Regions from separate parts of the Gottfriedia sp. NPDC058432 genome, predicted to be linked through region 4. Evidence: predicted binding sites of a transcription regulator. Region 4 holds the regulator's gene; each other region holds the start of a gene.

Region 1 (7,922 bases), on a different contig from region 4:
AGGTATCGTTTTAAAATAATTTAATCCAAGCGTTTGACTTAGATCAGGCGCTTGTATTTTTTTTTCTAATCTTAAAGTAGGAGGGTTGAGTTAAAAAGTGAATTTCTAACAATTTTCTTTTTAACAAGTCACTATGGGATCTGTAGGTTTACTTTTATCTGGCGCAACTCTGTTTTTAAATAGTCTTGTTTTATTAAATAAAGCGAATGCTAAAAGTGCAGCTTTATTAAACTTATTTGTTGGTACATTACAAATCGTTTTTCCTTTCTATTTATTAATGCATTTAGGTGCTGGTAAATGGGAATTATTTAATACCGCAAGCATTTTCTTTTTTGGTATTACTTATTTATATAATGGATTTACAAATCTTAAAGGTTTTAATGGAACTGGCTTAGGTTGGTTCTCACTTTGGGTATCAATCATGTCTGTACTTTGGGCTTTCGTGAACTTCGCTATTATTCATGATGTTGTGAACGGACTATTATGGGTTATGTGGGCATATTTATGGTATCTATTCTTTGCTGGCCTAGTATTAGGTAAGAAAATAGAACGATACACAGGAATCGTTGCAATGATACAATCTTGGACTACAATTACTCTTCCTGCATTTTTTATGCTTTTAGGGATTTGGCAGGAGACAGTCATTTCAAATGCATGGATCGTAGTTTTAGGAGCTTCGATTTTGTATTTTGTCATACACGAGGTTAAGGCGTATGTTACAAATAAAAGATTCCAGTTGTTTAACCAACCTGAATTAAAAAATTAATGATAATACAAAAAGACTAACTTTTTAGGGAAGCTTAATGCTTTACCTAGAGTTAGTCTTTTTTTATTTTGAAAACTTTGTAGGTTCTAGAGAAAATTACCTTTTTATACATGAATGAACGATTAGTGAGAAAGCTAAAAAGAAAATATCTTATATAAAGGAGAACCTGCATTGAATGAAAAATTACTTTCTTAAAATAATTATTTGTTTAGTTTTTTTACTAGTTCCATTTAAAGATGTTTATGTAAATGCACATGAACAACAAAAACAAGTAGCTTTAATTTCGGTTAAAGATGGAATGATTACACAGGCGATAAAATATATTGCTGAACGTTTCCCTAATGTAACCGTAAGACAACAATACACTGAGACGTACTATGGTTTTTCTGTATCGGGTTCTCTTGAAGAGTTATCACAGTTAGCTAAAATGCCGTTAGTAAAGGATATGCACTTTGTTACAACTTATAGAGCTCATTTAGAAGATAGCATCCCTTTTATTGGAGCGGACGAAGCTCAATTATATAAGGATCAAAGGGGGAGAAAGATTACTGGTGAAGGCGTAAAGGTAGGAGTAATCGATACTGGTGTAGATTACAGGCATCCTGATTTGAAATCAAATTATGGTGGCGGTTACGATACGATTGATTTAGATAAAGATCCAATGGAGACTAAGCTTGAAGAAAAAAGTACATTCCATGGTACCCATGTAGCTGGTGTAATAGCGGCAAATGGAAAAAGAAAAGGCGTTGCCCCTAAAGCTACAATCTATGCATACCGTGCTCTTGGACCTGGTGGCGTTGGTACATCTGAAACTGTTATGGCTGCAATTGAGCGAGCAGTGAAGGATAAAGTAGATATTATAAATTTATCGCTAGGAAATGATGTGAATGGGCCGGACTGGCCGACAAGTATTGCCTTAGATAAGGCAGTAGAGAAGGGTGTACTTGCGATTACGGCTGCTGGAAACTCTGGACCAGGACTATGGACTGTTGGTTCTCCCGCTACTGCATCAAAGGCTTTAACAGTTGGTGCGAGTTATCCACCTGTTCTTTTCCCATCTATACACGTGAAAAATAAAGAGACAATTATTAGTCCTATGATTGGATCTGCTAAATGGGGTAAAGGTTTAAATGGGCGATTTGTATTTAAGAAATATGGTGAAAAGCGTGATTTAAAAAGGGTAAAAGACAAAATTGTCTTGCTTGAAAGAGGAAAAATCACATTCACTGATAAAGTAAAAAATGCTCAAGATGCTGGTGCAAAGGCGGTTATTGTCTTTAATAATATTGATGGAAATTTCATCGGACAAATTAAAGGGAAATTTACTGTTCCAGCTGCGACTATTTCAAGAAAAGAAGGCTTATTGATTAAGAAAATCATTGAAAAAAGTAAAGTGGAAGCTAAGACTGGACATGAAAAGAAAGTTGATATTCTTGCAGATTTCAGCTCTAGAGGGCCGGTAACAGGTACTTGGCAAATGAAACCGGATTTATTAGCTCCAGGTGTACAAATAAAAAGTACAATTCCGGGTGGGTATTTAGCGCTTCAAGGAACGAGTATGGCAAGTCCACATGTTGCTGGAGCAGCAGCTCTAGTAAGACAACTGCACCCAGATTGGAGTATGGATGATTTAAAAAGTGTGCTAGTCAATACAGCAACACCATTATATAAGAATAATAAAAAGATGTATCATGCGTACGAACAAGGAGCTGGAAGATTAGATATTGAAAAGGCACTTGAGACTGAGACAACATTATTTCCAACGTCTTTATCTTTAGGAGTAACTAGAAAAAAAGATTTACAAATTAAGAAAGATTTTGTCGTAAGAATATCTAATAAATCAAATATGCCAAAACAAGTTACAGCAATAAATAATCAGCCAGCCACTGGAATACAATGGGTATTACCTAAGCCTTTTACAATTCCAGCGAACACTAGCAAAAAGATTAGCCTTACTGCAACAGTAGATACGAAAGTATTAAGAGATGGATTTTATGATGGGGCAATTACGTTCAGTACAAATGATGATGAAAATCTAAGAATGCCGTTTTTATTACTACAAGGAGAACCGAACTTTCCTTCAGTAATGGGATTCCACTTTGGAAGAGTAAAAGGTAAAAACCGCTATAAATATGAACTCTATTTACCAAGTAAGGTTGAGGAATACAAAATCGCAGTTTTTGAATCAGAAACATTCCGTTTGTTAGGTGTGATTGATGAACAGGAAAATAGTAAAAGGGGGATTATCAAGAAAGAATTAGTTTTAAAAGACTTTCCTAAAAGCGGAATTTATAAGTTTGTGATTTTTTATAAACGTAAACAATATGAAAGTGCAACGGAATCTTACGTAAATGTCGCAAAAATTTATGTAGAAGACTAAAAATTGGTAAGTATTTTTTAATAGTTTTTTAATTTAGGTAATTGACACTTTTTTGTAACATATTGTATGCTTAACATGAATGTTTAAAAGGGTTTTCAATGTATGTAAATACTATGTTGTTAAAATTTTTTGAACGTTTTGTGAACAATTTGTGAACGTTTTCAATGTTTAGAGATTTTAGGAAACAATTGTTGTAGAATAAACCATGATAAGACTTTTGGCAATTTTTTGAGAATGAAAATTGACATGGAGGGATTTTGTATGAAAAAAAACAATCAACATCCTCTTAAAGCAATGACACTCATGTCTTCCATTCTAGCTCAACTTGTCGGTTCTATTCTTATAGGCATCTTTCTAGGAAGATGGATTGATTCATTTTTTAATTGGCCAGTACCAGTATTTATGATCATCTTTTTACTGTTAGGATTATTTACTGGAATCTATGGCACGCTTAAATTAGTTAAGCAATTTACTCCAGGGGACTAGTTACATGCAAAAAGATCAATTTAGACGATTTATACGAGATATGTTGTACATTATTGCTTTAGCTGTTTTAGGTTGGGCATTTACCGACTATAAAACAATATTCACAGGTTATATTCTCGGAACCGTAACTAGCTTTTATTGTATATGGATTCTACACAGAAAGATAAATACCTTCTTTGACCGAGTTTTAAAGCAACAAAAAGTTCGATCTTTAGGTACTGTAATTTGTCTTTCAGCGGTGGCTCTAGCTATGGTCATCGCGCTTCGGTATGAAAATTTTGTGAGCATACCGGCACTAACTGCGGGACTAATGACAGGACATCTTGTCATTATGATACATTTTGCAATACATCAAACGTCTTTTGCAAGGAAGAGAGGTGAATAAATTGGAACACGGCACTTATGGTTTTAAATTTATTGGTTTAGATTTTACGTTAACAAATGTTCTAATGACAACCATTGCTGCATTAATCGTCTTTATCATCGCAGTTACATGCGCTAGAAGTCTACAAATACGTCCGTCAGGAAAGCAAAACTTTATTGAGTGGATTATAGACTTCGTTAAAGGCCTTATCAACAGTACAATGGATTGGGAAACTGGTGGTCGCTTCCTTACACTAGGTGTGACATTACTTATGTACATATTTGTTTCAAATATGTTAGGTCTACCATTCGATATCTCATTCGATGGAAACTCAGTTTGGAAATCACCTACATCAGACCCAGTCATTACTTTATCATTAGCAATCTTTATAGTTGGTTTATCACATTATTATGGTATCAAAATGAGAGGCTTTAAGGCTTATGGAAAAGGATTTTTCCAGCCGATGGGATTCTTATTTCCATTAAAAATTATTGAGGAATTAGCAAACACATTAACGCTAGGTCTTCGACTTTACGGTAACATATATGCAGGGGAAGTATTATTAGGTTTACTTGCAACAATGGGTACACATGCATATGCGACAAGCGTAGGGGCAGGTGTGATTTGGACAATCGCGGCAGCAATACCGATGATTGTTTGGCAAGGATTCTCTATATTCGTTGGTTCAATCCAAGCGTTTATCTTCGTAATGTTAACAATGGTTTACTTGTCACATAAAGTGGCGGACGAGCATTAATCTGCTCATTAAATTTGGTAGTTAGATAAAAATTATAAAAAAAAATATATTTCTTATGATTAAGAAGGAGGAAATTTAAAATGGCTTTAATAGCAGCGGCAATCGCAATAGGTTTAGGTGCACTAGGTGCAGGTATTGGTAACGGTTTAATTGTATCACGTACAGTAGAAGGTGTTGCTCGTCAACCAGAATTACGTTCAACTCTACAAGCTTTAATGTTCATCGGGGTTGCTTTAGTTGAGGCACTTCCAATCATCGCAGTAGTTATCGCATTCATGGCATTTGGTAAAGCATAAGATAATACAAATTATTAAAAAATGGCGAAGTTTGTGTTCACATTTACTTCGCCATTCCTTTATGACACTTTGTTTTGAAGGATTCCTTTTGAAAGTTAAGTCCAAGTCGGTAAGAGATTAGGGCTATGTTATAAAAAAATAAATAAATACAACCCTTGAAGGGAGTGAAAGCTTGTGTTAAACGGATCACAATTCGTATTAGCTGAGGCAGGACATGGTGTACCTTGGGGTAATGTCGTGTTTCAACTAGTAATATTTCTAATTTTACTTGCTCTTCTGAAAAAGTATGCATTAGGACCTGTAATGGGAATTATGAAACAACGTGAAGATCACATCGCTAATCAATTAGACTCAGCTGAGAAAAACAACGCTGATGCAATGAAACTAGTTGAAGAGCAAAAGCAAGAGTTAGTTGCTGCTCGAACTGAAGCTCGTGAGCTTCTTGAGAAAGCTAGAAAGCAAGCTGATGTACAACGTGAAGAAATCGTTGCCGCAGCAAAAGCAGAAGCTGAAAACTTGAAAGAAAGCGCTAAACGTGAAATTACTCGTGAAAAAGAGCTTGCAGTACAATCAGTTCAACAACAAGTTGCTTCATTATCTGTATTAATTGCTTCTAAAGTACTTGAAAAAGAAGTGAAGTCTGAAGACCAATCTGCTATTTTTGATCAATATCTTAAAGAAGTAGGCGAAGCTAAATGAGTAACGAATTAGTTGCAAAACGCTACGCAAACGCTCTTTTTGAATTAGCGACTGAACAAAATTTAGTAGAAACTGTTGAACATGACTTACAAGTAGTGAAAAAGGAGTATGTAGAAAACTTAGAATTAAATAAGTTTTTACAACACCCTGGTATCACAAAAGAAAGCAAAAAGTCTGTCTTAAATGACACGTTTGCTTCAATCTCTGAAACGGTATTAAATCTAGTATGCTTATTAGTTGATCGTGGGCGAATGAGCACTATTTCTAACTTAGTAACTGAATATGTAAAAATTGCGAATGAAACTCGTAATATTGCAGATGCAACAGTTTACTCTGTAACGGCAATGTCTTCTGAAGAACTAGATAAAATTGGAGCGTTATTCGCTTCTAAATTAGGTAAAAACTCAATACGTTTGAAAAACGAAATTGACCCATCTTTAATTGGTGGTTATAAAGTTCGTGTTGGAAACCGTATTTTTGACGGCAGTTTAAAAAATAAACTTGTTCGAATTGAACGTGAATTAATCGCAAAATAGTTTGTAGATAGGGGTGAAATGCATGAGCATCAAAGCTGAAGAAATCAGTGCGCTGATTAAAAAGCAAATCGAAAATTACCAAACTGAAATAGAAGTTAGTGATGTTGGTACAGTTATCCAAGTTGGTGACGGTATCGCTCGTGCTCATGGTCTTGACCAATGTATGTCTGGAGAGCTAGTTGAGTTCTCTAACGGCGTTATGGGACTAGCACAAAACTTAGAAGAAAACAACGTAGGTATTATCATCTTAGGGCCATACACAGGCATTAAAGAAGGCGACGAAGTTCGTCGTACTGGACGCATCATGCAAGTTCCAGTTGGTGAAGCATTAGTAGGACGTGTAGTAAACTCATTAGGTCAACCAGTTGATGGTTTAGGCCCAATCGAAACGACTAAATCTCGTCCAATCGAAAATGCTGCTCCAGGCGTAATGGCACGTAAATCAGTACATGAACCATTACAAACAGGTATCAAAGCGATCGACGCTCTTGTACCAATCGGACGTGGACAACGTGAGTTAATCATCGGTGACCGTCAAACTGGTAAAACAGCTGTTGCTATCGATACAATCCTTAACCAAGCTGACCAAAACATGATCTGTATCTATGTTGCAATCGGTCAAAAAGAATCAACAGTTCGTGGACTTGTTGAAACTTTACGTAAGCACGGCGCATTAGATTACACAATCGTTGTAACTGCACCTGCTTCATCTCCAGCTCCAATGTTATACTTAGCTCCTTTTGCTGGTGTAACTATGGGTGAAGAGTTTATGTACAATGGTAAACACGTATTAGTAGTATACGATGATTTATCAAAACAAGCGGTAGCTTACCGTGAGCTTTCATTACTATTAAAACGTCCTCCAGGTCGTGAAGCATATCCAGGGGATGTATTCTACTTACACTCTCGCTTATTAGAGCGTGCAGCTAAGTTAAATGATGAGTTAGGTGGCGGTTCTTTAACTGCATTACCATTCATCGAAACACAAGCTGGTGATATCTCAGCTTATATTCCAACAAACGTAATCTCGATTACTGACGGACAAATCTTCTTACAGTCTGACTTATTCTTCTCTGGCGTACGTCCAGCGATCAATGCAGGTCTTTCTGTATCACGTGTTGGTGGTTCAGCGCAAACTAAGGCGATGAAATCAGTAGCAGGTACTCTACGTCTTGACTTAGCGTCATTCCGTGAGCTTGAAGCATTTGCTGCGTTCGGTTCTGACTTAGATAAAGCAACTCAAGCTAAACTTAACCGGGGTGCTCGTACAGTTGAAATCCTTAAACAAGGTTTACACAAACCGTTAAAAGTAGAAAAACAAGTAACATCTTTATATGCGTTAACACGTGGTCACTTAGACAGCGTAGCAGTTGAAGACATTACTCGTTTTGAAGAAGAAATGTTAGCTTGGATGGACGCTAACGCAAAAGGTCTTTTAGATGCTATTCGTGATACTGGTAAATTACCAAACGAAGCTGACCTTGACGCTGCAATCACAAGCTTTAAAAAGAACTTTATTGCTTCTAAATAAGAAGGCGATTTAAATATCTGGATTTGAAGGATCGGGCTCATAGCTCGTCCTTCATTTAACTGTTTACCAAAAGGTGGTGAAAACCTGTGGCATCATTACGCGATATA
Region 2 (7,922 bases), on a different contig from region 4:
TTATTTAAAAACGTTAAATCGTATGGTTGAATTAGTTCCTTCAGTTCGTACGGAAGGGAAGATTCTTTACCGCGAACAAGATATTTTTGATAAAAACTATCCTGTTGAAGAATTAAGAACGCATGTAGGAATGGTATTTCAAAAACCAAACGTATTCCCTAAATCAATCTGGGAAAATGTTGCATATGGACCAAAAATACATGGTATTAAAGATAAAGCTACATTAAACCAGATTGTTGAAAAAAGTTTAAAAGGCGCAGCAATTTGGGATGAAGTTAAAGATCGTTTACATGAGAATGCTTTTGGTCTTTCAGGGGGGCAACAACAACGTTTATGTATCGCGCGCTGTCTTGCAATTGAGCCAGATGTCATTTTAATGGATGAGCCTACTTCAGCACTTGATCCTATTTCAACTTTAAAAGTTGAAGAGTTAATTCATGATTTAAAGAAAGATTTTAGTATTATTATTGTTACTCATAATATGCAACAAGCAGCCCGTGTTTCTGATAAAACTGCTTTCTTTTTAAGCGGTGAAGTAGTTGAGTTCTCAGATACAAATAAACTGTTCTCAACACCTAAAGATAAACGTACTGAAGACTACATTACTGGACGATTCGGATAATAGAAGGGAACAGGTGAAAAGAGATGAGAAATCAATTTGAAGCAGACTTAAAATCATTACAAGAAATGATTATTGAATTGGCTGAGAAAACGAAAAAAGCAGTTATTAAAAGTATGGAGGCATTTCGTACTGAAAATATAGAATTAGCTTTAGAAGTAATCGATGAAGATGATCGCATCAATAAATTAGAAAAAGAAGTGAATGAATTAATTTTAGTAATTATTACAAGACAACAACCAGTTGCTGTGGACTTAAGAAGAAATTTAACGGCTATTAAGATTGCTCATGATCTTGAACGAGTGGCAGATTATGCAGTAAATATTGCAAAATCGACAATTCGTATACGTAGTCGTCAAGAAAACTTACCATTAGAGAATATCGAAAAAATGCATGAACTTGGCTTAGAAATGTTAACAAAAGCTTCAGAAGCATACCGAACAGAAGATTTACAAGCTGCTAAAGAGATTGGTGAAATTGATGATCTCGTTGATGAACTATATGGAACAACTGTTAGAACTCTAATGACAAGTATTGCAAATTCACCTGAGCATGTATCCAATATCATGCAAATGGCATTTATTTGCAGATATCTTGAAAGAATTGCAGACTATGCAACAAATATTGCAGAGAATATTTATTATTTAGTTAAAGGGAAACATTATTTATTAAATCAATAAATATAAGACGATCGTTTATAACAGTCAAATATGTTAAAAGGGTGTTCAGACAAAATTTACCTGAATGCCCTTTTGTCATATTTGTGTAATATAAAGCATACTTCTTTAACTAGTAGAAGATATTGAGGTGGTAATAAATGAAGGTTGTTATTTTAGCTGGAGGATATGGTCAAAGGCTTTTACCAATTACTAACAACATTCCTAAGCCACTATTACCAATCGCAAATAGAGCGGCAATTGAACATTTAATATTACATTTAACAAGACTTGGGTTTAATGAATTTATTATTCAGCTTCATTATATGTCCCAAGCAATAATAGAGACGATTAATGCAATGAAATTAATAAATGTTTCAATTGATTATATTATAGAAGAAAAAAGTTTAGGTTCAGCTGGTTGTTTAAGACTGTCTAAGCATTTTCTTAATGACCCCTTTCTATTAGTGAATGGTGATATTTTATTTGACGGTGATATTAGAGATGCAATTAAAATTCATTTTGAAAGTAAAAGTAAATTTTCTATGTTTGTAAAACAAGTTGATAAATGTGGATCATACGGAAATGTAAAAATAAAAAATGGACAAATAATCGATTTTATTGAAAAGCCGAATGAAGGTAGTGAAATTAGTAAATTAGTTAATACGGGAATTTATATTATGAATCCTGAATTATTAATTCAAATTCCAGAAAATCGTTATTTTGACATTAGTAATGATCTAATACCTTTAATGTTAAAAAATAATATCGGTTTAAATGCTTTTCATTTAGAAGGTTATTGGATTGATTATGGGACACCTAGAAGGTTTGCAAAGCTGAACGTAGATTGGATTGAAGAGAAATTAAACTTACCTATTCCTGCTGTTCAAATTTTACCTAGAATCTTTTTAGGTGAACATGTAACGATAAATAATAATGTTAAGATTGTTTCTCCCGTTATAATTGGGAATGATGTTACAATTGAAGAGAACTGTGTAATTGGCCCATATGTGTCGATTAGTTCTAATATTCGAATCGATCAAGGTAGTGTATTACATCATCAAGCTGTCTTTCAAAAATATACTCTGAATTATGAGAATAAGTTTGTACATAATTCAATAAAAAAAATTTCAAAAGAAATACATTGAATCAATAAAAACTATGGAAATTATCGCGAAAGAATGTTATTATATACAAGTCTGATTATGTCACTATGTCAGGAGGGAAAATAAAATGCGCGTAAATATTACATTAGCATGTACAGAATGCGGAGATCGTAACTACATCACTACTAAAAATAAACGTAATAACCCAGACCGTCTTGAGCTTAAAAAATATTGCCCAAGACTTAAAAAAGTTACAGTTCATCGCGAAACAAAGTAAACAGTAGGAATTTTCCTACTGTTTTTTTTATATTTAAATACTTATAATTTTAATTAGAATACATTTTATTAAACTCTTGAAAATTTAATCCTGACCTAAGGAGGACATTATTATGGAAAAAAAAGAAATTAGAAATTCTATGATGAAAAACTTGAAAAATATTTCAGTATCGGACCGAGAAGAAAAGTCAAACCAAATTATTGAAAAATTATTAAGCACAGAACAAATGAAGAATGCAGATATAATAGCAACAACAATGCCAATGGAGCATGAAATAAATACTAAGTATTTAATAACTGCTTGTTGGAAAATGAATAAATCAGTTGTTGTGCCTAAATGCAATCATGAAACTAGAGAAATGCATTTTTACAAAATCAATTCCTTCGATGATTTAAAGAAGGGGTATTTTGGAATACAAGAGCCAATTGAAGAAAAATGCGAGGAAATAAAGAAAGAATTTATTGATTTAATCATTGTTCCTGGCGTAGCATATACAAAAAATGGTGAAAGACTAGGATATGGTGGTGGTTATTATGATCGCTACTTAGAAGATTATAATAAACAACTCCTAGCCTTAGCTTATGACATTCAAATCATTGATGAACTACCGACAGAAAAACATGACATTATAATGCCGTTGGTTTTAACAGAATCAAGAATCATAAAAGCGATTTAATAAGTGCATAATGTGACACGATTTGTTTGAAAATAGGTAAGACTTAATTAGAGTCTTATAGTAATTCAACATAGCACACAATGTATTTGTATACGACTAATATTGTAACAAATTTGTAAAAAGTTTCACAAACTTTGAGTGGATATACATATATAATATAGAAGTCCCAGTTACTTACACTTTTATAACACAAATGAGGTGGATATTATGTTACACAAAGAAATAAATCGTGTCGCACTTATCGGAACAGGCGCAGTTGGAGCTAGCTATGCTTTTGGTATGTTAAATAAAGGTGTTGCCGAAGAATTAGTTATGATTGATTTAAATAAAGATAAAGCAGAAGGGGACGCAATGGATTTAAGTCATTGTCTGCCTTTTGTAGATTCTAGAACAAAAATTTGGGCTGGAGATTACAGTGATTGTAAAGATGCGAGTTTAGTCGTCATTACGGCTGGAGCAGCTCAAAAACCAGGAGAAACTCGTTTAGATTTAGTTGCAAAAAATTGCGCTATTTTTAAAGGGATCGTTGGAGAAATTATGGCTTCAGGATTTGACGGTATCTTTTTAATTGCCACAAATCCAGTAGATATATTAACTTATGCAACTTGGAAATTTTCAGGATTACCAAAAGAAAGAGTAATCGGATCTGGAACAAGTTTAGATACTGCGCGTTTTAGATATATGCTTGGGGATTATTTTAATGTTGATGCAAGAAATATCCATGGATATATTATCGGTGAACATGGTGACAGTGAACTACCAGTTTGGTCTAAAACAAATGTTGGTACCTCACCAGTACACCATGTATTAAAGAAAAATCCAAAATACAGTCAAAGAGAGCTTGATGAAATCTTTTTAAATACACGTGACGCTGCATATCACATTATTAAGAAAAAAGGTGCAACATACTATGGAATTGGAATGGGCTTAGTTAGATTAACAAAAGCAATTCTAAAAAATGAAAATAGTATTATTACGGTTTCTGCATATTTAGACGGACAATATGGAGAACACGATATATATATTGGTGTTCCAGCCGTAATTAATCGTGGTGGAATTCGAGAAGTTGTTGAACTAGATTTGAATGAATTAGAGCAACGACAGTTTAAAAACTCCGTAGACACATTAAGAAAAACGATGGAACCTATTTTATAAATTGTACAACTAAGACCTCTTTCTATTGAAAGAGGTTTTAGTGTATAGATTATTTGAAAAATATGCCATTTTTTTATATTGTTAAAGTAACAAAAAAGATGTTAGGGAGGTAATTTTGAAAAAGATAAATGGGAAGTACTCTTGGGTTTTAATAATATTTATCATAATTATTATTGGACTAGCTCTATTTTTTAGAAATCAAAATTACTTCAATCATCAGAAGACATCACTGAAATTTCCGAATTACGATGATACAGCAGTAGAAGTTGAGGATGGATTATTAGCTGTAAAGAATCCTACATCTAATTTAGTATTAGTTAATAAAGAAAGAAAGCTACCAGATGGGTATGAGCCACCGGATTTAGTTTATCCGATTGTTCCTTTACATGGTGTAAACAAAGATAAGACATTAATGAGGAAAGAGGCAGCTCATGCTTTAGAAAAATTATTTGAAAGAGCAGAAAAAGATGGCATAAAGCTTACTCCAGTGTCAGCATATCGCTCTTTTGATCGACAAAAAAGCTTGTATAATTATTATGTACAAATTCATGGTGAAGATTGGACGCAATCTTTTAGTGCTGTTCCTGGTACAAGTGAACATCAAACTGGTTTATCAATAGATGTATCATCTCCAAACTTCGGTAACAAGCTTGAACAAGCATTTGGAGAAACGATAGAAGGAACTTGGCTTGCAGACCATGCACATGAATTTGGATTTATCATTCGTTATCCAGAGGACAAAGTAAAGATTACAGAATACAATTATGAACCATGGCATATAAGATATATCGGAATAAAATACGCTACATATCTCTATAAACATGATTTAGCTTTAGAGGAAGTAATGAAGCCTAAAAAATAATTATAAATGCCTATAAAATTAATGGTTTGTTTGGTATCTCACATTGACGAGTAATCGTTTGCAACTTATACTTATTACATGTTTAGAAAGATAAAATAATAGGAGTTAAGTATGAAATCCGTATATGATATTCAACAATTTCTAAAAAGTTATGGCACCTTTATTTATACAGGTGATCGATTAGCTGACTTAATGTTAATACAAGATGAGCTAAAAGAATTATTTTTAGCGAATATACTTGAAAGTAAAGATTTACAAATTGCTACTATGATATTAAAGAAAGAAATGGATCAAATAAAAAATAAAACGGTTTGAAGAAATCGTTTTTTTTTAGAATCTATTGCAAACGATTTCACTGCGAAGGGAGAAGGCATAATGGCTAAAATGATTGTAGGTGTAGATTTAGGTGGTACAAGCATTAAATTAGCATTATTAACAAATAACGGGGAATTCATCGATAAATGGGAAGTACCAACTGATAAATCTGATAGTGGTAAGCATATTCCTAAAACAATTACAATTGCAATTGAAGAAAAACTTAAACAGATGGATAAAACAAAAGAAGATATCGCTGGAATCGGTATTGGAGCTCCAGGTTCAGTTCGATTAGAAGATGGACTTATATTTGCAGCAGTAAACTTAGGGTGGGTTAATTTTCCTTTAAAGGAAATTCTAGAAAAGGAATCAGGTATTCCTGTAATCGTTGATAATGATGCAAATATAGCAGCTGTTGGCGAAATGTGGAAAGGTGCTGGAAATGGAGCAAAAGATGTAGTAATGGTCACACTAGGTACAGGTGTCGGCGGAGGCGTAATTGTAAATGGTGATGTTGCGCATGGTATTAGTGGATCTGCAGGTGAAATTGGCCATATAACAGTACAACTTGAAAATGGAGTACTATGTAATTGTGGAAAAACGGGATGCTTAGAAACAATTTCTTCAGCGACAGGAATTGCAAGAATAGCAAATGAGAAGTTACAAAATACGACAAAAGAGACAGTTTTAAAAGAAATGTCGAATGATTCGCCAATAACAGCAAAGGATGTTTTTGAAGCTTATTCAAATGGTGATGAAGTTGCAGAAGAAATCGTTAATCATGTAATGAAATATCTTGCTTTAGTTTTAGCCGGAGTAGGAAATACATTAAATCCTGAAAATATCATTATTGGTGGTGGAGTATCAAATGCAGGTGAATTACTATTAAGACCACTAAAGAAATATTTTGACGAATTTGCTTTTACTACAGTGCGTGATTCGACAAAACTTTCAATTGCCAAGTTAGGGAACGATGCAGGAGCAATTGGAGCTGCATATTTAGTAAAAAAATTTATTACTAATGAAATTTAACTTAAATTTAAGGTGCTTCTAATTGAAGTGCCTTATTATGTTTATTGTATTGAATTGAAAAAAAAATTAGTTATTTGACGAGGGAACTAGTTTATGATAAATTGAATGACGTTAGAAAAAAACCTAAGGTACGTCAGATAAAATTTTTTTGATCCATACATTAGTAGCTAATAATTGTATGAATCATTTCAAAAATTCTTGGTATTAAAATGCCAATAAAATAGATATGTGAAATGCCAAACATTGTTTTTATATTAGATAAAATAGATTAATAGTCTTAACAAGAGGAGGAACAGAATATGTGGAAAAAGTTTATTAAAAACTTTGGATTCCCGTTACTTGCTGTATTCCTTTTATGGATTAAAGCAACGATTCTAAGCCAATTTTATTTTGATTTAGAAATTGAAAATTCAATGCAAGAATTTATTTTAATAATTGCTCCTATATCTTCATTATTAATATTTTTAGGTATAGCTCTTTTTGCAAAAGGACCAAAACGAAATAGAGCAGTTATTTGGATTAGTATAATCATGTCCTTTATATTAGTGGCCGATACGGCTTATTATTCATTCTTTGACGATTTCGTAACGATCCCAGTTTTATTTATGACACGAAACTTTGGTGATCTAGGTTCAAGTGTTAAAGCAATGATCAGCTATAAAACTATCTTAGCCTTTTCAGATATTTTTATCCTAATTGCAGTTAATTATTTCTGGGGTAAAAAATTCTTTACTACTGGTAACATTAAAGGGAAAGCTAGAACAGCTTATTTCTTAGTAGCAGTTGCTATTTTCTTAGTTAACCTTGGTTTAGCAGAAACTGAGCGTCCTCAATTATTAACGCGTTCATTTGATAGAGAATACATTGTTAAATTCTTAGGATTATACAATTACCATTTATATGATATGGTTATTCAATCAAAAACATCTGCTCAAAAAGCGATGGCTGATGATAGTCAATTAGCAGGAATCGAAAACTTTATTCGTGCTAACGATACTGGTGTGAATGCACAATTACATGGTAAATATAAAGGTAAAAACGTTGTTGTAGTTTCATTAGAATCATTACAAAATTTCGTAATTGGACGAAAAATTAATGGACAAGAAATAACTCCTTTCTTAAATAAATTTACGAAAGAAAGTTATTATTTTGATAATTTTTACCACCAAACTGGACAAGGTAAAACATCTGATGCTGAATTCTTAATTGATAATAGTTTATTCC
Region 3 (7,922 bases), on a different contig from region 4:
ACCTGCCCAATAAAGCATCATTAAAACTAAAATTGCTACAATAAATTGTGCAATTAAATCGCGTCTTCTTCTAAATCCTTTTTCCTTACTTTGGATGTTTCTTAACGATTCATCCATTTCTCTATATTGTTTTATAAAGCTATTTTGTTTACCACTAAACAGCCAATCACTTATACCCATAACTGCATCAGTTAAATTTTCATATAAATGACTCTTTTCCTTTTTTATTTGGTAAGTTCGCGCTTTTTCAACTAATAATGAAAAATACGGTAGAACACCTATTAAAACAAAGGAAATTACTGCTGTTAAGATTGCAAATGGAATAGAGAAGAAACCAAGAGCAACAACCGATATAAAATAAATAAACAATGCGGCAATTCCAGGAAAAATAGTTTTTAAATAAATATCCTGTAAATATTCAATATCATTTGCTAAAAGACCTAAAATATCCCCTGTTTTAAACTTTGAATTGATATTAAGTGCATACGGTTCAAGATTACTAAATAATCTTGTTCTCATTCTAGATAAGATTTTTAAAATTGTATTGTGTCCGACTAATCTTTCAACATATTTAGAGGCTGACCTTAAGATACCAAAAGTGCGTACAGCTACGATTGGGACATAAATCATTAAAATATTTTCAGGTCTAGTTGCTGCTTTAGAGATTAAATAGCCGGAAGTGTACATAAGAGAAGCCGCTGCAAAGATAGTCAGTGAACTTAAGAAAATCACTACTATAAATAAACGACGATTTTCTTTTATATATGGTAAAATCCATCCATTTTTATTTAACATACATTTACCTTCTAACTATGAATTAATCGATAATAATGTCCATTTTTCATTAATAGTTCTTCATGGGTACCAACTTCAATGATACTACCCTCATTCATCACAATAATTTGATCCATTTCTTTCATCCAATGTAAGCGATGTGTAGCCAAAAACACTAATTTATTAGAAAATAACTGAAGCATTGTTTGTTTTAATTCAAACTCAGTTTCAATATCAAGATGACTAGTAGGTTCATCTAACAAAAGAATTGGTCTATTTTCAAGATATGCTCTAGCAAGGGCGACGCGTTGACTTTGCCCGCCACTTAAAGCTCTTCCACCTTCACCAATTTTTTCGTCTAATCCTTTTGGCAATTCTTCTATTAAAGAAGTTAACCCAGCTTGAACTGCTGCATTTTCAATTTCTTCTTTAGTAGCATTAGGTTTATAAAAGCTAATATTATCGTTTAATGATTTTGAGAAAATATAAGGACTTTGTGGAATGTAGATTAACTGTTTATGCCAATCTTTTATTTGCAGATGTGATACCTCTTCACCAGAAATTTGAATAGTCCCATTTGCTGGCTCTAAAAATCCACCTATTAAATCAATAAGCGTTGACTTACCAGAACCACTTTCTCCAACAATCCCAATTTTTTGAAACCCTGTTATATTCAAATTTATATTTGATAAAATCGTTTGACCATCTTTTTCGGGTTTTACTGAAACATCTTTAAAATTAATTTTACTTGCACGATTCCAATCTGAAAGAGGAGAAATTTCTTGATCTTTAAACTCCTGCTCATCTAAAATATCTTGCATTGTTTTTCCAGCTTCTTGACCATTTAATGTAGCATGATAATCAGCTCCAACTTCACGAACTGGTAAGAAATATTCAGGAGCTAAAATTAAAATTGTTAGTGCTGGCCCTAATAAAATTACTCCGTCAATCAATCGAAGTCCTAAAAAGACTGCAACTGTAGCGATTGACAGCATTGTGAATAAATCTAGTGCAAATGATGATAAAAAAGCTACTTTTAATGTGCCCATCGTTGCTTCTCTGTATCTTTCACTTACACTTTCTATCTTTTTAATATGTTTTCTACTTAAACCAAGAAATTTCAATGTTTCTAAACCACGTAATGAATCAGTAAAATGGTTCGATAAAATACGGTAAACCTTCCATTGTTTGTTTGATTTCTTTTTAGCTGCCAAACCGAGTAGAATCATAAAAATAATAATGATTGGAAATGTTACGATTAGTATAAGTGCAGAAACTTTATCAACAAAGAAAATATAGATTACGATTACTGGTGAGACAATTGCTAAGTTAATCATTTTCAATGGAACGATTTCTAGGTAATTTCTTAGTTGTGTAGTTCCTTCCATAATAAGCGTTACGATATTACCGGTTCCTGATTTTCTTGCAAATCTAGGTCCAAGTTTAAAGATTTTCTCCAATACTTTCATTTTCATTTCGGTTGAAGCAATGTCCGCAAAATGCTCTGAACATTTTTGTTTGATCGTCGACATAATATATCGACAGACAAATGCACTGATGAAGAAAATAGTAGCGTATAAAATATCGCTACTATTTTTTCCATTGAACAATCTGACAATAGCTTGTGAAAGCATATATGCCTGAATAATGATTGCTGTTACTTGTATAATTGTTAAAAAAGATAGGATTATTAATAAACGATTAATCCCTTTATATTTAATAAGATCTTTTCCCATTAATAAGTCAAATCCTTCTCATCCACTCTTTTTCTGAACACATAATAACTCCAAATTTGATAACCTAATACGAATGGTAATAATGTACATGCAACTATTGTCATTACTTTTAACGAATAAGGACCAGATGAAGCATTATAAACAGTTAAGTCATACGTATTTTTGATTGAACTAATCATGACTCTTGGGAACAGAGAAGTAAACAATGTCCCGACTGTTAGTACAATACCAAGGCCCGACATAGCAAACGACCAACCATCTCGCTTTTTAAGGATGAATATTGTAGCAAGAATATAAGATACTACGATTAATAAAATAAGTGGAATTGTTATATGTGCTTTTACTTTAAACATATCCGTTTCAAAATATGCCATACCAGTAAAGGCAACTAAGAATAAGAACACTGGTATGATTACCATACGTGCTAGAGAACGTGCACGGTTTCTTAATTCTCCAACCGTTTTTAATGTTAAAAACATTAATCCGTGTAAGAGACATAGTAATGTCACAGTTACACCGCCGACTACAGTAAATAAATTAACGTAATCAGTAAACCCTGCAGAAATATTCATATTTTGATCAATCGGCATCCCCTTAAGGATACTTGAGAATAATACACCGAATAGAAATGGTGGTAATAAACTACCGAAGAAAATGACCCAATCCCAGGATTTTGACCATTTTGAACTTTCGACTTTCCCTCTAAATTCAAAAGCAACTCCACGCCCGATTAATGCCATTAAAACAAATACAAACGGAATATAATATCCACTAAACATTGTTGCATACCAATTTGGGAATGCTGCAAAAATTGCTCCACCTGCAGTTAATAGCCACACTTCATTTGCATCCCAAAACGGGCCAATTGTATTTATTAATATTCTTCGTTCAGTATCATTTTTGGCTAGTAGCTTTGTAGATATACCTACACCAAAATCGAAGCCTTCTAAAAAGAAGAACCCGATAAATAAAACTGCTACGAGTAAAAACCATAATTCATTTAACGCAATCATACGATTGTCGCCTCCCTTTCAAACGGATCGACCGTAGGAACTTTTTCAGTTTCAACATGGTGTGTTCCTTTTTTAATTTCTTTCACAAACAAGTAAACTAAAACAACTGCTAAAATTGCATACATTGTTGTAAAAGTTGTGATTGAAAAAATGAGTGATCCTTTTGAAACATTAGGTGATACAGATGCAGCAGTAGTCATTAAACCGAATACAGTCCATGGTTGACGACCTATTTCCGTCATAACCCATCCAGCTGTATTTGCAATAAACGGTAAAGAAATTAGTAAAATTGATGCCTTTAAGAATAGATTTTTTGATTCTATTTTTTTACGATAGCTAAAATATAAACCTAGCATCGCCATTAAAATCATGACCATTCCTGCTCCAGCCATAATTCTAAAGCTCCAGAAAACTGTATTAACTGGTGGAATATAATTTCCAGGACCATATAATTTTTCATATTGTTTTTGTAAAGTATTCATACCAGGTACTTTACCTTCGAACTTCTCATAAGCTAAATAACTTAATAAATATGGTACTTCAACCTCATATTTATTTTCTTTCTTTTTCGAATCAATCAGACCAAAGACCATCCAGCTTGCTGGGTCACCGCTATCTTTCCATAGCCCTTCACTTGCAGCCATTTTCATTGGCTGTGTTTTCATTAAATGTTTTGCTTGAGAATGTCCACTAAATGCAACACCAATTCCTGCAATTAGAGCGAACACCATTGCAAGATTAAACGCCTTTTTAAAAAGTTCTGTTTCTTGTTTTTTTAAGATTTTATACGCACTTACACCCGCAACAAATAACGCTCCAGTTGCTAATGCTCCAGCAATTGTGTGAGGAAACTCAACTTTAAGTTGTGGATTTGTAATGATTGCTAAGAAGTCGGTCATTTCTGCACGGCCATTTTTAATTGCAAAGCCTACTGGCTCCTGCATGAAAGAATTGGCTGCTAAAATCCAAAACGCAGACATTAAAGTTCCGAAAGCAACTAGCCAAATACACATTAAATGAATTTTTTTATTAAGTCGTTCCCAACCAAATATCCAAATTCCTAAAAATGTAGACTCCATAAAAAATGCTAAAAGTGCTTCAATTGCAAGTGGCGCACCAAATACATCCCCTACAAAACGGGAATATTCAGACCAGTTCATACCAAATTGAAACTCTTGAATAATACCTGTCACAACACCAACTGCAAAATTAATTAAAAATAAGTGCCCAAAGAATTTTGTTAACTTTTTATATTCCTCTTTATTTCGAAAAACATACAATGTTTCCATTATTGCTACCATAAATACTAAACCGATTGAAAGTGGAACAAATAAAAAATGGAAAATTGTTGTGGAACCAAATTGTATTCTTGCAAGCTCTAATACACTCACAGTACATCCCCCTTAGGATAAAAATCATTTCAAAAAAAATTTTCATTATGCCCGAGCAAAACTTTGAACATTTTTTCACAAATAATTCATTAAGTAAATTTTAGAGAACCACTCAATGGTACTCTTGTTACTTATAGTTTACTTTTTCAAAGGGGTTTTGACTTAATCTTATTTGTCTAAATAGTGTCTATAAATTGTCTATTTTGTGACATGATTCACATTCACTGTTTAAGTTACTTTTTTTTGATAAAATAGTCGCCACATTTTTATTCCTTATTACTTAGCTGATTAAATGAAAAAACATTATTGAAGCAATCCTATATTGGCTTTGCTTCAATATGTTCCGGTTAAACTAAATAGTTATTCAAATTAAAAGGTATTTACAATCTGATTATTTTATTTAACGGTATTTAAGATTTCCAACAACGTGAAAAAGAGCCTTCTTTCAAGGAAGGCTCTTTTTTGTATTAAATCAGAATACTAATGTTTTGAAAATGGAGTGTATCATGTCTGCAAACTAAAGTGTAATTACCAATTTTAATTATGAAGGTACCTAATTAAAGTAAAGAATCAAGTTATTTTTTCGTAATGTTTCCAAATTTGTCTATTCAATTTATCGAAAAGTTAGTAAAAACAATTACCAAGCCACATCGTTTTATTTAAGAAATTACTCAATTCAATAATGAAACGATTGTTTGTATAGATAATTGTTAGACTTAAATTGTTCTTCTCGACAGGAGCACAACACAATAATCTTAATTGGGGGATTTACAAATGAAAAAAACAATTACATTGACAGTTTTAATTGGATCTCTAATTTTTAATACACATACACATGCTGATACAAAACAATCTATTCAACAAAATCATTTATTTAATAATACCTTATACCAATACTTTATCTTACCTAAACTATCAATAGCGAAAACATTTTCTAATAAATTACCTTCAAATAATTCCATACAACTTAGTGAATTTTTTAAATCTAATATAGTAAGTAACCTTGACCAAACTATTAAAAGTTTTAAAGAGACGAGTAACAACAATAATCACCAACAAAATACAACAATAGAAATACAAAATATACCATTTAAACTTTCACAACCAATTACACCTAATATTCCACTAATACCTGTTCAACCAGTAACACCTAACGTTCCACCAAATCCTGTTCATCCAATAAAACCAAACGTTCCATCAAAGCCTGCTAAGCCTGTAATACCAAATGTTCCATCAAAGCCTGCTCAACCAGTAATGCCAAATGTTCCATCAAAGCCTGCTCAACCAGTAATACCAAATGTTCCATCAAAGCCTGCTCAACCAGTAATACCAAATGTTCCATCAAAGCCTGCTCAACCAGTAATACCAAATACTCCATCAAAACCAATAGATCCGGCACCTGAAAATCCATCTAAAATCGAAGTGCCTGCTTCTTTATCTGCATATGAATCAAAAGTTATAGAATTAACTAATATAGAGAGAACAAAAGCTGGTATAAAACCTTTTAAAGCTAATAATGAATTATCTAAAGTTTCTCGTATTAAGTCAAAAGACATGACTGATAAAAATTATTTTGATCATAACAGTCCAACTTACGGTTCACCATTTGATATGATGAAAAAGTTTGGAATTTCTTATAATCATGCAGCTGAAAATATTGCAAAAGGACAAAAAACTCCAGAAGAGGTAGTAAAAGCATGGATGAATAGTGCAGGACACCGTGCAAATATTTTGAACGCTAAATTAGATCAAATTGGTGTAGGTTATGACTCACGTTCTAATGCATGGACACAAATGTTTATTTCTCAATAAATTTAATTATATAAACAAAAGCATCATCGTTCTTGATGTTGCTTTTGTTCGTATATTCAAGTTAAAGAATACTAGCTATAGAAAGTTTTTTTATATATAAATTGATTACCGCATTTGTTTTACTTTTAATTGAATAGGTTATCTATTCCAAACAACTACCGGATAAAATATTAAAAACTCTTGGTCTTATAATGACTAAGAGTTTTTTTCATTAAGAATTAATCTGGTAATATTTCGTGTAAATGTAGTCTTTTAGTAAAGTATTGATCAATAAACTTTCTAATTCCAGTTAATTCAGCTTCGGTTGGAAACGTAGATATTTTTAAAACTGGTAAATGTTCCTTCAAAAATTGACCTTTTAATGTTGATATCACTAAATCTAAATGATTGTGTCTCTTAATTACATCTATATCTGATAAATCATAAATTTTTATATCAAGGTGTTTTCCAAAGTGATAATCAAGAAGTTCGTAAATATAATCCAATTCAATATAGGTTCGACAAATCAATACAGTATTGATCTTCATACTATTTTTTTTGCGAATTAAAAAGGCATGTACTAATAAAAACAATTCTAAAATTTCTAGTTTTCCATATGACATAGTTTCATTCTCAAGATGCTTTTTTACTAAATTACCAATTCCAATAAATAATGGATGTTCCTCGACGTAAGGTAAAAATGGAAGCGCAGTATTCATGCGAGTATCCGTATAAAACTGAGTATCATACTTTGTACGTTTAATTGTTGAAAAATATTTATAAAGAAAGTCATCATCCTGAGCTAAATCAAAGTGCAAATAATCAGATAATCCATTTAAAAAATGTACACGAGGATCTTCTTTATTCTCTTTCATTTTAATACGTATTTTATAAAGCTCTTCAGTCATATTATTTGGCATAACTTCACTTAAAAGGCAGAGACAAAAGTATAAAATTTCTTGTGTTTGTTGTTCTCTAGTTGGACACTTTTCCATAAAGGGAAACATTTTCTTTGCAATATCAAAATACGCAGTATTTTTATATTTATCATATATATCTTTAGAAAAAGAAATATAACACTCCATAGAAATTCTTAAATTAATAATTTCTAAAATAAAAGATAAACGTTGAATAGCTCCAAGATGAAGAGTAATCGAAAGATCAGTTGTATAATTTACAATTGCATCTCGAAAATTTTGGAGATCTATATTTTTTAG
Region 4 (7,922 bases):
GACCTTGGTGCTGGAAAGACAACCTTTACAAAAGGATTTGCTAAAGGTCTTGATGTAAAAAGAACGGTTAATAGCCCAACTTTTAATATTATTAAAGAATATAAAGGTAGAATTCCTCTATATCATATGGATGTTTATCGTTTAGAAGGTAGTAGTGAAGATTTAGGCTTTGATGAGTATTTTATGGGTGAAGGTGTTTGTGTTGTAGAATGGGCTCATTTAATTTCAGATTACTTACCAAATGAATTCTTAAAAATCATAATAACTCATGAAGAAAATGGTAGAATGATTACTTTTATTCCAAGTGGATCTAGGTATGAATTTATTTGTAAGGAGTTAATAAACAATGACCGTTTTAGCAATTGATACATCGACAAATGTTATGGGGATTAGTCTAATAAAAGATCAATCAGTTATTGGCGAAACGATAACATTTATTAATAAAAACCATTCTGTCCGATTAATGCCAGCAATTAGTACTTTAATGGAAGAATGCAATATAAAACCAAAGGAACTATCTAAAATAGTAGTTGCAAAAGGGCCAGGCTCTTATACAGGTGTACGTATTGGTGTCACTGTGGCTAAATCATTAGCTTTCACTTTAAATATTCCAATTATCGGTGTATCAAGTTTGAAGGTATTGGCTGCTAACGGGCGCTATTTTAATGGATTAGTTTGCCCATTATTTGACGCAAGACGTAATTTATTATTTACAGGTCTATATGATTTTAGAGGGCAGGTTACTAATGATGTATTAGAAGACTGCAATATTGACCGAAGTATCTGGATTGAAAAGCTTAAATCTTATAATGAACAAATCTTATTTATTGGTAATGATGTATCAATACATAAAGAGTTTATTATTGAGCATTTAAAAGATAAAGCTGTCTTTGCAAAAGAGAGTTTGAATAACCAGAGACCAAGTGAACTGTTTACATGTAGCTTAGAAGAAAAAGAAGAATCAGTTCATAATTTTGCACCAGAATATTTAAGATTATCAGAAGCAGAAGCTAATTGGCTAGCAAGCCAAGAAAAGTAGGAGGATAATATGATCTCATCGGTTGCTTTTCGTAAAATGAAAGAAGAAGATTTAGATCAAATAGTAGAAATTGAAAAACAATCATTCCCTACACCCTGGACATATGATGCTTTTTATAATGAATTATATTCAAATCAATTTGCCAATTATATAGTGGCTGAAGTTGATGAGAAAATAATTGGCTATTGTGGATTATGGGTGGTCATAGACGAAGGACATATTACAAATATAGCTATTTTGCCAGATTATAGGGGAGTAGGCCTTGGTGAAAAGTTACTTCGAGCGGTAATGGAAACTGCTAAAAATCTTGGAGCTGATACATTAACATTAGAAGTAAGAGTATCAAATCATGTAGCAAAAGGACTGTATCAAAAGCTAGGATTCCAAGATGGTGGTATTCGAAAAAGCTATTATACAGATAATTTTGAGGATGCATTAGTTATGTGGGTGAATTTGAAATGATAAATGAAAATTGTTTAATTCTTGCTATAGAGACAAGCTGTGATGAAACTTCAGCAGCAGTTGTTAAAAATGGAAATGAAATTTTAAGTAACGTAGTAGCTACTCAGATAGATATTCATAAACGTTTTGGTGGAGTTGTACCTGAAGTTGCATCACGATTGCATGTTGAGCAGATAACTTTGGTAATCGAAGAAGCTATGAAGCAAGCACAGGTAAAATATGAAGATCTAGCAGCCGTTGCTGTTACAGAAGGTCCAGGGCTTGTAGGAGCGTTACTAATTGGGGTAAATGCGGCAAAAGCAATTGCATTTGCACATGGATTACCGCTTATAGGAGTTCACCACATTGCTGGTCATATTTATGCTAATCAACTAGTAAAGCCCCTGCAATATCCGCTATTAGCCTTAGTAGTTTCTGGTGGACATACTGAGCTTGTCTACATGAAGGAAGATGGCATCTTTGAGGTTATAGGTGAAACAAGGGATGATGCAGCAGGGGAAGCTTATGATAAGGTCGCTAGAACACTTAAATTACCTTATCCAGGTGGTCCTCACATTGATCGACTAGCGCAAGAAGGAAATGCAACTATTCCTTTTCCTAGAGCATGGTTAGAAGAGGGTAGCTATGATTTTAGTTTTAGTGGATTAAAGTCAGCAGTTATTAATTATATGCATAATGCTGAACAAAGAGGCGAGGAAGTATCACCAGCTGATGTCGCAGCAGGCTTCCAAGAGAGTGTAATTGAAGTAATTGTTTCAAAAACAATTCAAGCTGCAAAAGAATATAACGTTAAACAAGTTTTATTAGCCGGCGGAGTGGCAGCTAATAAAGGGTTGAGAGCTACATTACAAAACGAGATGAATGCTTTGAGTAATATAGAATTAGTTATACCACCACTATCACTTTGTACTGATAATGCTGCAATGATTGGCGCTGCTGCATTTATCCGTTTAAAACAAGGAAAACTAGGTAATTTGGCATTAAACGGGAATCCAGGCTTGGATTTAGAGAATATGTAAGAAGTACTTATTCACAGTTTTTTTATAAAATGTGGATAAGTACTTTTTATTTGTTAAAAACTTATTAAACTATGTGAACAAAAATGTGAATAACATTGCTGTATTTCTGTGGATAATGTGTATAAACCTGTGTAAAAGCTAAATTATAATTGAATATATGTGGATAAATATGTAGATAAGTAAAAACGGATAGCAAAAAGCATATCCGTTTAATCAATTATTCTTGTAAGTTCTCCCATTCTTCCATTAGGTCTATTAACTTAGCTTCGAAATCATTTTTCTTATTTGTTAATTCCTGTACTAATTGAAAATCACCGTAAACTTCTGGCTTACATAATTCTAGTTCGATCGTCTCTATATCAAGCTCATACTGAGATATATTACTTTCAATTTCCTCTATACGTCGCTGAGTTTGACGAAGTTTTTTCTTTAATTCTTTGTCTTGTTGATAATCAGAAATTGGCTGAGAGGATTGTTTAACTTGTGTTAATGTAGCCTCTTTTTCTGCTTGTTCTTTTTCGAATGCTTCGTTTTTCTTAAATTGGTAATAGTCATAATCACCCAAATAAATTGATAATCCTGCTTTTGCTAGTTCAAAAGTTTTTGTGGATAATCTGTTCATAAAGTAACGATCATGAGAAACGAATAAAATTGTTCCAGGGTAATCTAACAAAGCATTTTCTAATACTTCTTTACTATCTAAATCTAAGTGGTTAGTAGGCTCATCAAGAATTAGAAAATTAGCTTTTTTCATCATAAGTTTAGCCAATGCTAATCTTGCCTTTTCTCCACCACTTAAAGAGGTAACATTTTTAGTTACATCATCTCCAGAAAATAAAAAGTTCCCTAATATTGTCCGAATTTCTTGTTCGGGCTTTAATGGATAATCATCCCAAAGTTCGTCTAATACTCTCTTATTAGAAGTTAGTTTTGCTTGCTCTTGATCATAGTAACCAACCGAAACATTTGCACCAAAATCAATCGTTCCCTGTAATTTTTCTAAGTCTCCAATAATCGTTTTAAGTAATGTCGATTTACCAACACCATTTGGACCGACTAATGCGACACTATCGCCTCGATTTAGTACGAATTTCATTGTCTGATCAATTGTTGGGATCCGATCATAGCCAATAAATAAATCTTGTACAGACAACACATCATTACCGCTTTGTTTTTCAATTGAAAATGAAAAATTAGCTGAAGATTCATCTCCAAGTGGTTTGTCTAATCTTACCATTCGATCTAATTGTTTTCTTCGACTTTGGGCTCTTTTTGTAGTTGAAGCACGCGCAATATTACGCTGCACAAAATCTTCAAGTTTATTGATTTCCTCTTGTTGTTTTTCGAACTGTTTTAACTCTTGTTCATATTGAGCTGCCTTTAGATCAAGATACTTACTATAATTACCAACAAAACGTTGATGCTTATGATTAGATATTTCATAAACAATATTAACAACTTGATCAAGGAAATATCGATCGTGGGAAACGATTAATACTGCACCAGGATATGACTGTAAGTAGCGCTCTAACCAACTAAGAGTGTCAATATCCAAATGGTTCGTAGGCTCATCCAGAATTAACAAATCAGGCTTCGTCAATAATAGCTTACCTAATGCCAGTCTTGTCTTTTGTCCGCCGCTTAACGAAGAAATTTTTGTTTCGTAATCTTCATTACTAAAACCTAAACCACTAATAATTGAACGAATATCTGCTTCAAACTGGTAACCACCGTTTTCTTTGAAAGTATATTGAAGATGATCATATTCATTCATAACCTTGTCATAAACGGCTTGGTTAGAATAAACATCCTCTCTTGTCATTTTAACTTCTAATTTTCTCATATTGTCTTGCATCTCTACTAAATGATTGAAAACAGAATAATATTCTTCCCAAATCGTTTGATCGCTTTGTAAACCAGTGTTTTGGGCTAGGTAGCCTACAGTAACATCTTTAGGTTTATTTATTTCACCGCCATCATAGGATATTTCACCTGCTATGATTTTCAGTAATGTAGATTTTCCAGCACCATTACGTCCAACAATGGCAACTCGATCACTCGTTTGAACTTCTAATTTTATATTTGAAAGTATAATGTCACTACCAAAATACTTTGAGACATTATTTACTTGTAAAAGAATCATGGATAACACCTCATTGCAAAATTTTTTATCTATGTAACTGTAGACTGTCAAAATTCTTAAATATAGTGTATATTTTACATTAGAACAAGTACTTTATTACTAAAATAAAGTCAAATTACACACCATAGTAAAAAGAATTACAGTAAGTGGGGGATTAAAAAATGGATTCGGAACAAATTAAAATTCCACAAGCTACTGCTAAACGTCTACCTTTATATTACCGTTTTATAAAGAATTTGTCTTTATCAGGTAAACAAAGAGTTTCTTCAGCAGAGTTAAGTGAAGCAGTAAAGGTAGATTCCGCTACAATCAGAAGAGATTTTTCTTATTTTGGAGCACTCGGTAAAAAAGGTTATGGCTATAACGTAAATTATTTATTAACTTTTTTCTCGAAAGCGCTTAACCAACATGAAGTTATGAAAGTTGCATTAATTGGTGTTGGTAATTTAGGAACTGCATTCTTACACTATAATTTTATAAAAAATAATAATACTAAAATTGAGATGGCATTTGATATTGATCCAAATAAAATTGGTACTGAAATAGGTGGAGTACCCGTTTATAATCTAGATAATCTAGAGGACGTTATGAATGAAGATATTCAAATCGTTATATTAACTGTTCCTGCACCTGTGGCTCAATCAATAGCTGATCGATTAAATGGAAAAAATATTAGAGGAATTTTAAATTTCACACCTGCCCGAATTAGTGTACCAGAACATATTCGCATTCATCATATAGACCTAGCAGTTGAACTGCAAACATTGGCATATTTTTTACAACAATAAATTCATATTAAAATAAAAACCCCCAAAAATTTGGGGGTTTTTAATGTAAATTGATCTGCTGAAAAACGACAAAAGAGTTCATTAACATATGTGTTAAGATTGGAACCATAATTGAGTTTGTTCGTTTATACAGGTAACAAAATACAAAACCGATTAGAAAGTAAGATAAGAAGAAGGGTATGTCTCCGTGCATAAGCGAAAAAATCGCTGAACTAATCCCTGCAGAAATAATAAATGGTAAACGATTATAAAGTCTTTTAAAAATGATTCGACGAAAAATAATCTCTTCTAAAATTGGTGCAACTAGACTTGGGATGATAATAAAAGCTGGATTAAGCTTAGCAATGTTTATGATATTCTGAGTATTTTCTGAGCCTTTATGTAAATCAAATACATAAATTAAAATTAAATTACAAACAATTTGAGTTAGCATTGTTATGAAGTAACCTAAGATAACCCAATTGATTATTGTACGATAATTAGTTTTTAGATTCTTTATTCCTTCATAAATGGGCTTATGTAATAAGATAAGTATAATAATTAACCCAGTTACGAAACTAATACAACCCCATAATGCCACCGCTTCAAGAGAAGCTGTTTTCTGATCCACTCCAACGTATAAGTTACTATTTAATAAATAGGGCACCCCAAAAACCGCTGAATACTGAAGAACGACATACGTTAATAAAATCCACAAATCTCTAGTTTTCAATACGATAGCTCCTTTGTGTTGATATTTTTCATAACTCAAAGGTTTATAACAACACGTACATTATTTTACGCGTTTCTTTTGTTTCTTAAAAGAAATTTTCACTTTTTATTTTACTTTTGATTGTAAAGAAAAAAACTTATTAAATTTCGACAAGAAAAGTGCCTGCTTCGGACTTGCAAAATTTTTTGATATTATTTAAACTAATAATTGTGTTAGCACTCAATATACATGAGTGCTAAAAAATAATGATTTGATTATTGAGGAGGTATTTACACATGTTAAAGCCATTAGGTGATCGTGTTGTAATTGAGCTTGTTGAGTCTGAAGAAAAAACTGCTAGTGGTATCGTGTTACCAGGTAGTGCACAAGAAAAGCCACAAGAAGGCAAAGTTGTTGCAGTAGGTACTGGTCGAGTACTTGAAAATGGTGAGCGCGTTGCTTTAGAAGTATCTGTAGGTGACCGCATTATCTTCTCTAAATATTCAGGAACAGAAGTTAAGTACGGTGGTACTGAATACTTAGTACTTCGCGAAAACGATATTCTTGCAATCTTAGGTTAATAAAATAAAAATACTTAAATTAAAAAATATACTTTTTATATTATAAGGAGGTCATTTTCATGGCAAAGGACATTAGATTTGGTGAAGAAGCACGTCGCGCAATGTTACGTGGTGTAGACGCTTTAGCTGATGCTGTAAAAGTAACTTTAGGACCAAAAGGACGTAATGTAGTACTTGAGAAAAAATTCGGTTCTCCATTAATTACAAATGATGGTGTTACAATCGCTAAAGAAATCGAATTAGAAGATGCATTTGAAAATATGGGTGCAAAATTAGTTGCAGAAGTTGCTAGCAAAACAAATGATGTTGCTGGGGACGGTACAACAACTGCGACAGTTTTAGCGCAAGCTATGATTCGTGAAGGTCTTAAAAACGTAACTGCTGGTGCAAACCCAATGGGTATCCGTAAAGGGATCGAAAAAGCAGTTGCTGCAGCAATCGAAGAATTAAAAACAATCTCAAAACCAATTGAAGGTAAAGAGTCAATCGCACAAGTTGCTGCAATTTCTTCAGCGGATCCAGAAGTTGGACAATTAATTGCTGAAGCAATGGAGCGCGTTGGTAACGATGGAGTTATTACTCTTGAAGAATCAAAAGGTTTCACTACTGAGTTAGAAGTAGTAGAAGGTATGCAATTTGACCGTGGATACTCTTCTCCATATATGGTTACAAATTCAGAGAAAATGGTTGCTGAATTAGAAAACCCATATATTTTAATCACAGATAAAAAAGTAACAAACATTCAAGAAATCTTACCAGTACTTGAGCAAGTTGTTCAACAAGGTAAACCACTATTAATAATTGCTGAAGATGTTGAGGGTGAAGCACAAGCAACAATCATCGTAAATAAATTACGTGGTACTTTCAATGCAGTTACTGTTAAAGCTCCTGGCTTCGGTGACCGTCGTAAAGCAATGTTAGAAGATATCGCGATCTTAACTGGCGGTGAAGTGATTACAGAAGAATTAGGATTAGATCTTAAAACAACGAACATCACTCAATTAGGTCGTGCTTCAAAAGTTGTAGTAACAAAAGAAAACACTACAATCGTTGAAGGTGCTGGTGAAACTGAAGCAATCCAAAGACGTATCGGCGTAATCCGTGCTCAATTAGAAGAAACTACTTCTGAATTTGATCGCGAAAAATTACAAGAGCGTTTAGCTAAATTAGCTGGTGGTGTAGCAGTAATCAAAGTTGGT

The links. Region 4 encodes Rex, which represses fermentation and respiration genes when NADH is low (regulators of the CRP and FNR family bind a similar motif). Its sites were predicted from a motif close to TTGTGAAATATTTCACAA; they were not measured.
Region 1: ACFWM3_RS06720 (AtpZ/AtpI family protein) is a predicted target of Rex. The motif match lies at 3,285-3,302, and genes of this name have one in related genera.
Region 2: ACFWM3_RS10245 (L-lactate dehydrogenase) is a predicted target of Rex. The motif match lies at 3,448-3,465, and genes of this name have one in related genera.
Region 3: ACFWM3_RS03435 (cytochrome ubiquinol oxidase subunit I) is a predicted target of Rex. The motif match lies at 5,118-5,135, and genes of this name have one in related genera.

What each region holds. Positions count from the first base shown of each region.
Region 1 is NZ_JBHXLC010000004.1:203,298-211,219, forward strand. It holds gene ACFWM3_RS06705 (NupC/NupG family nucleoside CNT transporter) at 1-19, shown strand, start outside; gene ACFWM3_RS06710 (AmiS/UreI family transporter) at 134-766, shown strand; gene ACFWM3_RS06715 (S8 family serine peptidase) at 942-3,146, shown strand; gene ACFWM3_RS06720 (AtpZ/AtpI family protein) at 3,408-3,632, shown strand; gene ACFWM3_RS06725 (ATP synthase subunit I) at 3,637-4,017, shown strand; gene atpB (F0F1 ATP synthase subunit A) at 4,082-4,753, shown strand; gene atpE (F0F1 ATP synthase subunit C) at 4,834-5,049, shown strand; gene atpF (F0F1 ATP synthase subunit B) at 5,224-5,748, shown strand; gene ACFWM3_RS06745 (F0F1 ATP synthase subunit delta) at 5,745-6,284, shown strand; gene atpA (F0F1 ATP synthase subunit alpha) at 6,307-7,815, shown strand; gene ACFWM3_RS06755 (F0F1 ATP synthase subunit gamma) at 7,902-7,922, shown strand, end outside.
Region 2 is NZ_JBHXLC010000008.1:91,485-99,406, forward strand. It holds gene pstB (phosphate ABC transporter ATP-binding protein PstB) at 1-622, shown strand, start outside; gene phoU (phosphate signaling complex protein PhoU) at 646-1,299, shown strand; gene ACFWM3_RS10230 (nucleotidyltransferase family protein) at 1,437-2,423, shown strand; gene rpmG (50S ribosomal protein L33) at 2,509-2,658, shown strand; gene ACFWM3_RS10240 (5-formyltetrahydrofolate cyclo-ligase) at 2,771-3,334, shown strand; gene ACFWM3_RS10245 (L-lactate dehydrogenase) at 3,542-4,489, shown strand; gene ACFWM3_RS10250 (M15 family metallopeptidase) at 4,605-5,351, shown strand; gene ACFWM3_RS10255 (YqgQ family protein) at 5,463-5,666, shown strand; gene ACFWM3_RS10260 (ROK family glucokinase) at 5,724-6,698, shown strand; gene ACFWM3_RS10265 (LTA synthase family protein) at 6,998-7,922, shown strand, end outside.
Region 3 is NZ_JBHXLC010000002.1:246,119-254,040, reverse strand. It holds gene cydC (thiol reductant ABC exporter subunit CydC) at 1-795, opposite strand, end outside; gene cydD (thiol reductant ABC exporter subunit CydD) at 807-2,510, opposite strand; gene cydB (cytochrome d ubiquinol oxidase subunit II) at 2,510-3,523, opposite strand; gene ACFWM3_RS03435 (cytochrome ubiquinol oxidase subunit I) at 3,520-4,914, opposite strand; gene ACFWM3_RS03430 (CAP domain-containing protein) at 5,689-6,726, shown strand; gene ACFWM3_RS03425 (BglG family transcription antiterminator) at 6,945-7,922, opposite strand, start outside.
Region 4 is NZ_JBHXLC010000043.1:16,287-24,208, reverse strand. It holds gene tsaE (tRNA (adenosine(37)-N6)-threonylcarbamoyltransferase complex ATPase subunit type 1 TsaE) at 1-366, shown strand, start outside; gene tsaB (tRNA (adenosine(37)-N6)-threonylcarbamoyltransferase complex dimerization subunit type 1 TsaB) at 347-1,039, shown strand; gene rimI (ribosomal protein S18-alanine N-acetyltransferase) at 1,049-1,501, shown strand; gene tsaD (tRNA (adenosine(37)-N6)-threonylcarbamoyltransferase complex transferase subunit TsaD) at 1,498-2,520, shown strand; gene ACFWM3_RS24205 (ABC-F family ATP-binding cassette domain-containing protein) at 2,738-4,663, opposite strand; gene ACFWM3_RS24200 (redox-sensing transcriptional repressor Rex) at 4,825-5,451, shown strand; gene ACFWM3_RS24195 (CPBP family intramembrane glutamic endopeptidase) at 5,492-6,163, opposite strand; gene groES (co-chaperone GroES) at 6,439-6,723, shown strand; gene groL (chaperonin GroEL) at 6,783-7,922, shown strand, end outside.